2 regions of the Luteibacter sp. P4_E6 genome follow, and region 2 is predicted to be linked to the other one. Evidence: predicted binding sites of a transcription regulator. Region 2 holds the regulator's gene; the other holds the start of a gene.
The links. The regulator HrcA, encoded in region 2, represses chaperone genes, less so after heat shock. The targets are predictions, from matches to a motif close to TTNGCACTCNNNNNNNNNGAGTGCNAA.

Region 1: a site for HrcA is predicted at 1,773-1,799, ahead of AC1DT2_RS06205 (co-chaperone GroES). Genes of this name have one in related genera too.

What each region holds. Positions count from the first base shown of each region.
Region 1 covers NZ_JBFUJE010000059.1:5,195-9,943, forward strand. The annotation lists gene AC1DT2_RS06195 (protein-disulfide reductase DsbD family protein) at 1-1,251, opposite strand, end outside; gene cutA (divalent-cation tolerance protein CutA) at 1,324-1,653, opposite strand; gene AC1DT2_RS06205 (co-chaperone GroES) at 1,848-2,141, shown strand; gene groL (chaperonin GroEL) at 2,202-3,848, shown strand; gene AC1DT2_RS06215 (hypothetical protein) at 4,029-4,749, shown strand, end outside.
Region 2 covers NZ_JBFUJE010000350.1:14-4,107, forward strand. The annotation lists partial or broken gene dnaK (molecular chaperone DnaK) at 1-1,305, opposite strand, end outside; gene grpE (nucleotide exchange factor GrpE) at 1,403-1,939, opposite strand; gene hrcA (heat-inducible transcriptional repressor HrcA) at 2,026-3,087, opposite strand; partial or broken gene AC1DT2_RS16940 (AAA family ATPase) at 3,220-4,094, shown strand, end outside.

The sequences.
Region 1 (4,749 bases), on a different contig from region 2:
GACGATGATGACGCCCAGTGCGGCGAAGGCCACCAGTACGCCGGCGGTGTACCAGAGAGCGTGCTTCCGCGCGGCACCCGGGCTCTCCCCGCTTTCCAGGACCGTGATCGCCTTCAGCGACAGCACCGGCAGCACGCAAGGCATCAGGTTGAGCACGAGACCGCCCAGAAGGGCGAGGCCGATGGCGGCGATGAAGCCGAGCGGCGCCTCGCTCTTGGGAACCAGTCCCGCGGGCGGGGGTGTCGGTGCGACTTCCTTCACCGTGGCCGCCGTAGCAGCGACCGGCGCCGCAACGGGCGTACCGACGGTCGCCGCACCAGCGCCGAAGTCCACGCTGATATGGCGCTTCATGACCGGATAGCAGATCCCGTTCTCGAGGCAGCCCTGGTAGGCGACGTCGAGCTCGGCGGTCTTCGCGTCCGCCGTGCCCTTGAGCGGGACGGGCAGCTCCACCTGGTCGAAGTAAACGATGGTGTCACCGAAGTGCTCGTCGTGGTGTGCGACACCACTCGGCCAATCAGGCTCGCCCGCCGTCACGCCAGCCGGGGACGCGACTGTGATCTCGGTCTTGTCGCGATAGAGGTAGTAGTCCTTCGGCATCGTCCAGCGCAGCAGCAGCGCGTCGCGTGACTTCACGATGGCTTCGAAGCGGAACGCCTGCTCGGCCGGCACGGCGGTCGCGTCCGTGCCCGGCACCGCGGCCGGCGCACCAAGAAGCGAGGCGCCGCCAGCCACGGGGGCGGCGGCTGCCGGCGCGGCAGTGGGTGCGGGGCCGGTAGGAATGGTCGATGCGCCACCGATGGTGAGCTTCAGGTGCTCGGTATTCGGCGGATAGCAGATCTTCGGTTCGACTTCGTGGCAGCCCTGGTACTGAATGTCCAGGGCAAGCGTTGTGGTGCTGGTGGTGAGCAGCTTGTACGGCACGCGGGCTTCGATATCGCCGTGGTAGATCTCGACATCGCCCAGGTACTCGTCATGCTTCTTCAGGCCGTCGGGCAGCGTCGGGTCGCTGAGCGACACCGCGGCAGGATCCGCCGCCTTGATCTTGATCCGGCCACGGTAGAGGTAGTAATCCGGCGCGATGCGCCAGTGCAGCTTGACCATGCCCGGCTGGCTGGCATCCGTCGTGAGGTGGAAAGCCTCGGTGACGGGCAGCAGGTCGTCGTCGCTTTGTGCGAACGCGGGCAGGGCAACGAGCAACAGGCCGAATACGGCGACCAGGTTCCGCGCAAGGCGGCGAAGCGACGACATGGTGATCTCCGTGGAGCAAGAGCGGTGACGAGGCGCGTGGGGCGTCGACCATTATGACCGGGCGAACCCGGGTTAGCTTGCGTCGACGCCGACGCTGGCCTCCAGCCACGCCAGGTAGGGCGCATGCCCGGCCACGACGGGGAGGGCGACGATTTCCGGTACGTCATAAGGATGTCGCGCCAGGACGAAGCGCTCCAGGGCGGCGAACGCCTCTCGGGTCGTCTTCGCCACCAGCAGGTCTTCCTCGTCGGTGACGATCTCGCCTTTCCAGCGGTAGGTGGAGCGCACTCCCGGTAGCCGGTTCACGCAGGCGGCCAGACCCGCCTCCACAAGGGCGCGGGCGAGCGATTCGGCGGGTTCGCCTGATGGGCAGGCAATGAGGACGGCGATGGGTTCGGACATGGGCCGATTGTCGTCTCTTCCGCCCTTTTTTGAACCCGGGGCCTTGAACGGTTTCGTGCCGCCGCCATCTGTCGAGCAACCGCAGCTCTTCCGAATCAGGAAAGCTTAGGGCTAAAATTCTGGCACTCACCCTGAGCAAGTGCTAACAGGGTGGACCTTTTTCCTTATCCGTCAAACACATGTTTGGAGAAGTCATGAGCAAACTGCGCCCGCTGCACGACCGCGTCATCGTCAAGCGCCTCGAAGAAGAGCGCGTTTCCGCCGGTGGCATCGTTATCCCGGATAGCGCCACCGAGAAGCCCACCCGCGGCAAGGTCCTCGCTGCCGGTACCGGTCTCCTCCTGGCCAGTGGCCAGCTCCGCCCGATGGGCGTGAAGGAAGGCGACGTGGTCCTGTTCGGCAAGTACGCCGGCCAGGAAATCAAGGTCGACGGCGAAGACCTGGTCTTCCTGAAGGAAGACGACATCGTGGCGGTTCTGGAAGGCTGAGCGTTCGCTCGCCCCGTTCTCCCCGATCTCATCCACTAAATATCTAAGGATTCAAAGACCATGGCATCAAAAGAAGTCCGCTTCGGTGAAGACGTCCGCGCTCGCATGCTGAAGGGTGTCAACACCCTCGCCAACGCGGTCAAGGTCACCCTGGGCCCGAAGGGCCGCAACGTCGTGATCGAGAAGAGCTTCGGCGTCCCGACCGTCACCAAGGACGGCGTCTCGGTCGCGAAGGAAATCGAACTCGCCGACAAGTACGAGAACATCGGCGCGCAGATCGTCAAGGAAGCCGCCTCGAAGACCTCCGACGTGGCCGGTGACGGCACCACGACCGCGACCGTCCTCGCCCAGGCGTTCATCCAGGAAGGCCTCAAGGCGGTTGCCGCCGGCATCAACCCGATGGACCTCAAGCGCGGTATCGACCAGGCTGTCATCGCCGCCGTCGCCGAGCTGAAGAAGCTGTCGAACCCGACCGCTGACGACAAGGCGATCGCCCAGGTCGGCACGATCTCGGCCAACTCCGATTCGAACATCGGTGACATCATCGCCACGGCGATGGGCAAGGTCGGCAAGGAAGGCGTGATCACGGTTGAAGAAGGTTCGGGCCTCGAGAACGAGCTCGAKGTCGTRGAAGGCATGCAGTTCGACCGCGGRTACCTGTCGCCGTACTTCATCAACAATCAGCAGTCGCAGCAGGTTGAGCTGGACGACCCGTTCATCCTCATCCACGACAAGAAGATCTCGAACGTTCGCGAGCTCCTGCCGGTGCTCGAGGCTGTCGCCAAGGCCGGTAAGCCGCTGCTGATCGTTGCCGAGGAAGTCGAAGGCGAAGCCCTGGCCACCCTCGTCGTCAACACGATCCGTGGCATCGTCAAGGTCGCCGCCGTCAAGGCGCCGGGCTTCGGCGATCGTCGCAAGGCGATCCTGGAAGACATCGCCGTCCTCACCGGTGGCACGGTCATTTCCGAGGAAGTCGGCCTGGCGCTGGACAAGGCCACGATCACCGACCTCGGCCATGCCAAGCGCGTCGTGATCACTAAGGAAAACACCACGATCATCGATGGTGCCGGCGAAGCCACGCTTATCCAGTCGCGCATCGGCCAGATCAAGGCGCAGATCGAAGAGACCTCTTCGGACTACGACCGTGAGAAGCTGCAGGAGCGTGTTGCCAAGCTTGCCGGCGGCGTTGCCGTCATCAAGGTCGGCGCCGCGACGGAAGTCGAAATGAAGGAAAAGAAGGCCCGCGTCGAAGACGCCCTGCACGCTACGCGCGCAGCCGTCGAAGAAGGCGTGGTCCCGGGCGGCGGCGTCGCCCTGATCCGTGCACTGAAGGCGCTCGAAGGCCTCAAGGGCAAGAACACGGACCAGGACCTCGGCATCGCGATCACGCGTCGCACGCTGGAAGCTCCGCTCCGCGCCATCGTCACCAATGCCGGTGAAGAGGCTTCGGTCATCGTCAACCAGGTCAAGGCCGGTGAAGGTAACTACGGTTACAACGCCGCCACGGGTGAGTTCGGCGACATGATCGCCTTCGGCATCCTGGACCCGACCAAGGTCACCCGCTCGGCACTGCAGTTCGCCGCGTCGGTTGCCGGTTCGATCATCACGACCGAAGCGGCCGTGACGGAATTGCCGAAGAAGGACGACGGCCACGGCCATGGCGGCGGCGGTGGTGGCATGGGCGGCATGGGCGGTATGGACTTCTAAGTCCAGCCCTCCGGCTCGCTATACGAAGAGGCCCCGCGAAAGCGGGGCTTCTTTTTTGTATGCGAGCGCGAACATCCTTTCATGGATCAGTGCGTCGAATCGGCAACTACACGTAACGTCTTGCGGACCACGTGGCGGCGGCGTAGAAAATGATCGTGTACACACCCAAGGAGTACGGCCATGACATGGAAACTGAGTCTTCTTTCGCTTTGCCTGGCGTTCGAATGCGCCGCCTGCCAGACACATCTGTCGCGGCCGCAGGCCGCCGGTGACGACACCGCGTCGCGGCTCAACGCCCGTTACGACAAGACGGATATGGCCTGTGACGGCGGCAGGGCCGCCTATTACTGCAACGGCGTGCTGATTCGCGCGACCGATGCGGTTCCGACTGACGATGAACCCGATCGCCACGCCTGGGAGCCGTCCCCGTGGACCGGGACGCCGGAGGCACTTTCCTTTAGCTATCTGCGCAAAGACGTGGGCAGTCGCATCCTCTACGGCGAGCACGCACGTCCCCATGGGCTGATCCTGAAAGAGGCCGAGGTAAACGGCAGCCCCGATACGTTTCCCATCACCCTTTTCTGCTCCTTTCCCCACGATGCCATTACGGGTGGCAGAGGGCCGAAGGGGTGCGGAGCCAGTTCTCTGTATCCCGTCGAAAGTGTGCCGTGCAAAGAGCAAGGCATCGACACCGTCGACGCATGGCGTAAGCACTTTGCGGCGGTGACCTCATTTCCCAACCAGTTCAATCACCAATGCGGCTTCGGCGTCGACCAGCCCTCGTTTGCGCTGAGCATCGCCTCTCGTGTGCCCGCCGGCATGGTTGACGTGATGCAGCACATGGAGCTGATGGTCGCGACCTGGCCACTGGATAAGCCGCAGGATGTGCCCTTCGAGGCGT
Region 2 (4,094 bases):
CTGGTTGTCATCAGCGGTCGAGAAGGTCTGCGAGGCCTTGGTCGGCACCGTGGTGTTCTTATCGATCAGCTTGGTCATCACGCCGCCCATCGTCTCGATACCGAGCGACAGCGGGGTGACGTCGAGCAGGAGGACGTCCTTGACGGTACCGCCCAGCACGCCACCCTGGATCGCTGCGCCGACAGCGACGGCTTCATCCGGGTTGACGTCCTTGCGCGGCTCGCGGCCGAAGAAGTCCTTCACGGCTTCCTGCACCTTGGGCATGCGGGTCTGGCCACCGACGAGGATCACCTCGTGGATGTCCGAGATCTTCAGGCCGGCATCGTTCAGCGCCGTGCGGCACGGGTCGATCGTGCCCTTGACCAGGTCTTCCACCAGCGACTCGAGCTTGGCGCGCGTCAGCTTGATGTTGAGATGCTTCGGACCCGAGGCATCTGCCGTGACGTACGGCAGGTTCACGTCGGTCTGGTGAGCCGAGGAGAGCTCGATCTTCGCGCGCTCGGCGGCGTCCTTCAGGCGCTGCAGGGCAAGCTGGTCCTGGCGCAGGTCGATGCCCTGCTCCTTCTTGAACTCTTCGACGAGGTAATCGATGACGCGGTTATCGAAGTCCTCACCACCGAGGAAGGTATTGCCGTTGGTGGACAGCACTTCGAACTGCTTCTCGCCGTCGACGTTGGCGATCTCGATGATCGAGACGTCGAACGTGCCGCCGCCCAGGTCGTACACGGCGATCTTGCGGTCGCGCGCGTCCGTCTTGTCCAGGCCATAGGCCAGCGCAGCCGCGGTCGGCTCGTTGATGATGCGCTTGACGTCGAGGCCGGCGATCTTGCCTGCGTCCTTGGTGGCCTGGCGCTGGCTGTCGTTGAAGTAGGCCGGGACCGTGATGACGGCTTCGGTCACTGCCTCACCGAGGAAGTCCTCGGCGGTCTTCTTCATCTTCATCAGCACCTTCGAGGAGATCTCCTGCGGCGCCATCTTCTTGCCGTCGGCGGTCTGCACCCAGGCGTCGCCGTTGTCATGCGCGACGATGCCGTAGGGGACCAGCTTCAGGTCTTTCTGGACTTCCGCGTCGGTGAACTTGCGGCCGATGAGGCGCTTGACGGCGTAGAAGGTGTTCTTGGGATTGGTCACGCTCTGGCGCTTGGCCGGCGCGCCCACGAGGACTTCGTTGTCCTTGGTGAAAGCCACGATGGACGGCGTGGTGCGATCGCCCTCTGCATTCTCGATGACGCGTGCGGTCGAACCTTCCATCACTGCTACGCAGGAGTTGGTTGTACCGAGGTCGATACCGATGATCTTGCCCATAGTCACGTTGCTCCGAATTTCATGCGGCCCCCGCGGCCGCGACTGTGTTGGAAAATGGGGGTAACCCCCATCGATTCAATATCTTTGGTGAAGCTGTTCAGTTGTCGCGCACCACGGCGACGAGCGCCGGACGCAGCAGACGGTCGTTGAGCACGAAGCCCTTCTGGACCACGGCGACAACGGTGTTGGGCGCGTGCTCGTTCGAATCGACCGAGCTGATGGCCTGGTGGTGCGCCGGATTGAACGGCTGGTGCAGCGGATCGACCACGGAAAGTCCGTTCGCCTGGGTGACCTTCTCCAGCTGCTTCAGCGACATATCCAGACCTTCGCGCAGGGTCTTCGCATCCGCGGCCTGATTGGCCAGGCCCAGGGCGATGCCGTCGTACACCGGCAGAAGCTCACCGAGCAGCTTCTCGTTGGCGAAGCGGCGGGCCTGGTCGATATCGCGCTGCATACGGCGGCGCTGGTTCTCGATCTCCGCCTTTTCGCGCAGCACCGTCTCGCGCGCCTGGGCCAGTTCGGTTTCCATCGCGGCCAGCTTGATGTTCAGGGCCTCGATCTCGGCATTGACGCCGTTGTCGGCCACACCGCCGTCCTGCGCCGGATCCGGCACGTGGGGATCGTTGTTTTGCATTACTTGCTCCAAATGTCAGCGTACCGACCCCTCCGAGGAAGGGTCGAACATTCGCGGGAAATACTAAACCCGCCTCCCGTGGCGGTTTATGAGGTCGCCGCGGCGCGATTCAAGGCGTCGCTAAGCAGTGAGGCGGTGGCTTGTACCACCGGAATCACGCGCTCATATGCCATACGCGTCGGTCCAATAACTCCGATCGCGCCCAGCATGCGGCCCTGCGTGCCGTAGGTGGCGGTGACGATGCTGCAACCGTCGAGGGCCGAAAAACCGGACTCCTCGCCGATGAACAAGCGTACGCCAGGGGCTTTGACGCACATTTCCATGAGCTGAAGCAGGTCTCGCTTCTGCTGGAAAGCGTCGAAAAGGTCGCGGAGCCGCTCGATATCGGCCAGCTCGGAATAACCCATCAGGTTGGTCTGGCCACTGACCAACACATCGTCAGCGTCCTCGTCGGAGCTGAACGAAGCGGTGGCCAGTTCGACCACGCCGGTGAGCAGGCGATTGAGTTCGCCGCCGGCCTCGCGCAACTCGGTGGCCAGATGCGCGCGGATATCCGCCAGCCGGAAGCCGGCGAACTGGGCATTGAGGTAGTTGGCCGCCTGCTCCAGCTCCGCCGATTCGAGGGGCCGGGCCAGCTGGACCACGCGGTTCTGCACCTGGTTATCCGAGAAAACCAGGATCACCAGCACCCGCGCATCGGGCAAATTGACGAAATCGATATMCCGTAGCGGAAAGTCGCCCTGACGCGGCACGGTAACCACGCCGGCGAAGTGGGTCATGGCCGATAGCAGGTGTGAGACGTTGCCAAGCAGGTCGCGCGTGGTCGTCTGGTGCGGCGGCAGGCCACCCTGCAGGCGGGCCATCTCGTCGCGCGGCAGCGGCTTGAGCTCGAGGAGGCTGTCGACGAACAGGCGCAGGCCGCGCGGGGTGGGGATTCTTCCGGCCGAGGTATGCGGCGAGGAGACCAGCCCGGCCTCTTCGAGGTCGGCCATGATGTTGCGGATGGTCGCGGGGCTGACTTCCAGGCCCGACGACTTCGCCAGCGTGCGTGAGCCGACCGGCTCACCGTCTGACAGGTATTGAGAGATCAGGGTACGCAGCAGCCGGCGCGCGCGTGCATCGATGTCGTGACCGGAAAACGGATTCATGCGCGTGGGCGGGCCGGAGGGTTGGTTCGTCCGGCTATCAATAAGGTCTCGACGCTCCTGTTGCAAGTCTCGGCTTCTGCGACGCGCCTCCCGCTACAATCGGCGCGATTCCATCCGCCGCCATCGGTAGCCATGCTCACCTCGCTCTACGTCCGCCAGTTCGCCGTCGTCGAAGAAGCCGAGATTGCCTTCGGGCCAGGGCTCACCGTGGTCAGCGGCGAGACCGGCGCCGGCAAGTCCCTGCTCGTGGACGCCCTCATGCTCCTGGCCGGCGCCCGCGCCGACAGCGGCATGGTGCGTTCGGGCAGCGACCGCGCCGAGCTCGCCGCGGAATTCGACCTCACCGGCCTGCCCGAGGCCACCGAATGGCTGCGCCAGGAAGAACTGGACGACGGCGAGACCTGCCAGCTGCGCCGCGTGATCCGCGTCGAAGGCAGCTCGCGCGGCTGGATCAACGGCCGCCCGGCGAGCCTCGCCCAGATGTCGGCGCTGGCTGCGCTCATCGTTGAGATCCACGGTCAGCACGAGCACCAGGCCCTGCTTTCGCGCCAGCATCAGATGGCCTTGCTGGACGCCTACGCCGGCAACGAGGTGCTGCAGACGAGCGTTCGCGAGACCGCGAAGTCGTGGCGTGAGGCTGTCGCCCGCATCCGCACGCTCTCCGGTGGTGACGATCGCGAGCGTCAGATCGAGTTGCTCGCCCACGAACTGGAAGAACTGGATCGGTGGGCCCTGGTCCCCGCCGCGCTGGAAGAACTCGAAGCGCAGCATCGCCGCCTGGCCAACGCCGGAAGGCTGGCCGAAGGCGCCAATGGCGTGGTCGAAATCCTCGATGGCGAGAGTGAGTTCGCGGTCGGTCGCGCCCTGCTCCGCGCTCATGCCGAGCTGTCGCGACTTGCCGAACTAGATGCCTCGCTGGTCCCTACCCTCGAATTGCTCGACAGCGCCCAGATCCAGCTGGGCGAAGCCGTGGACGGTCTGGGCCGCTACGCCCAGGACGTGGAACT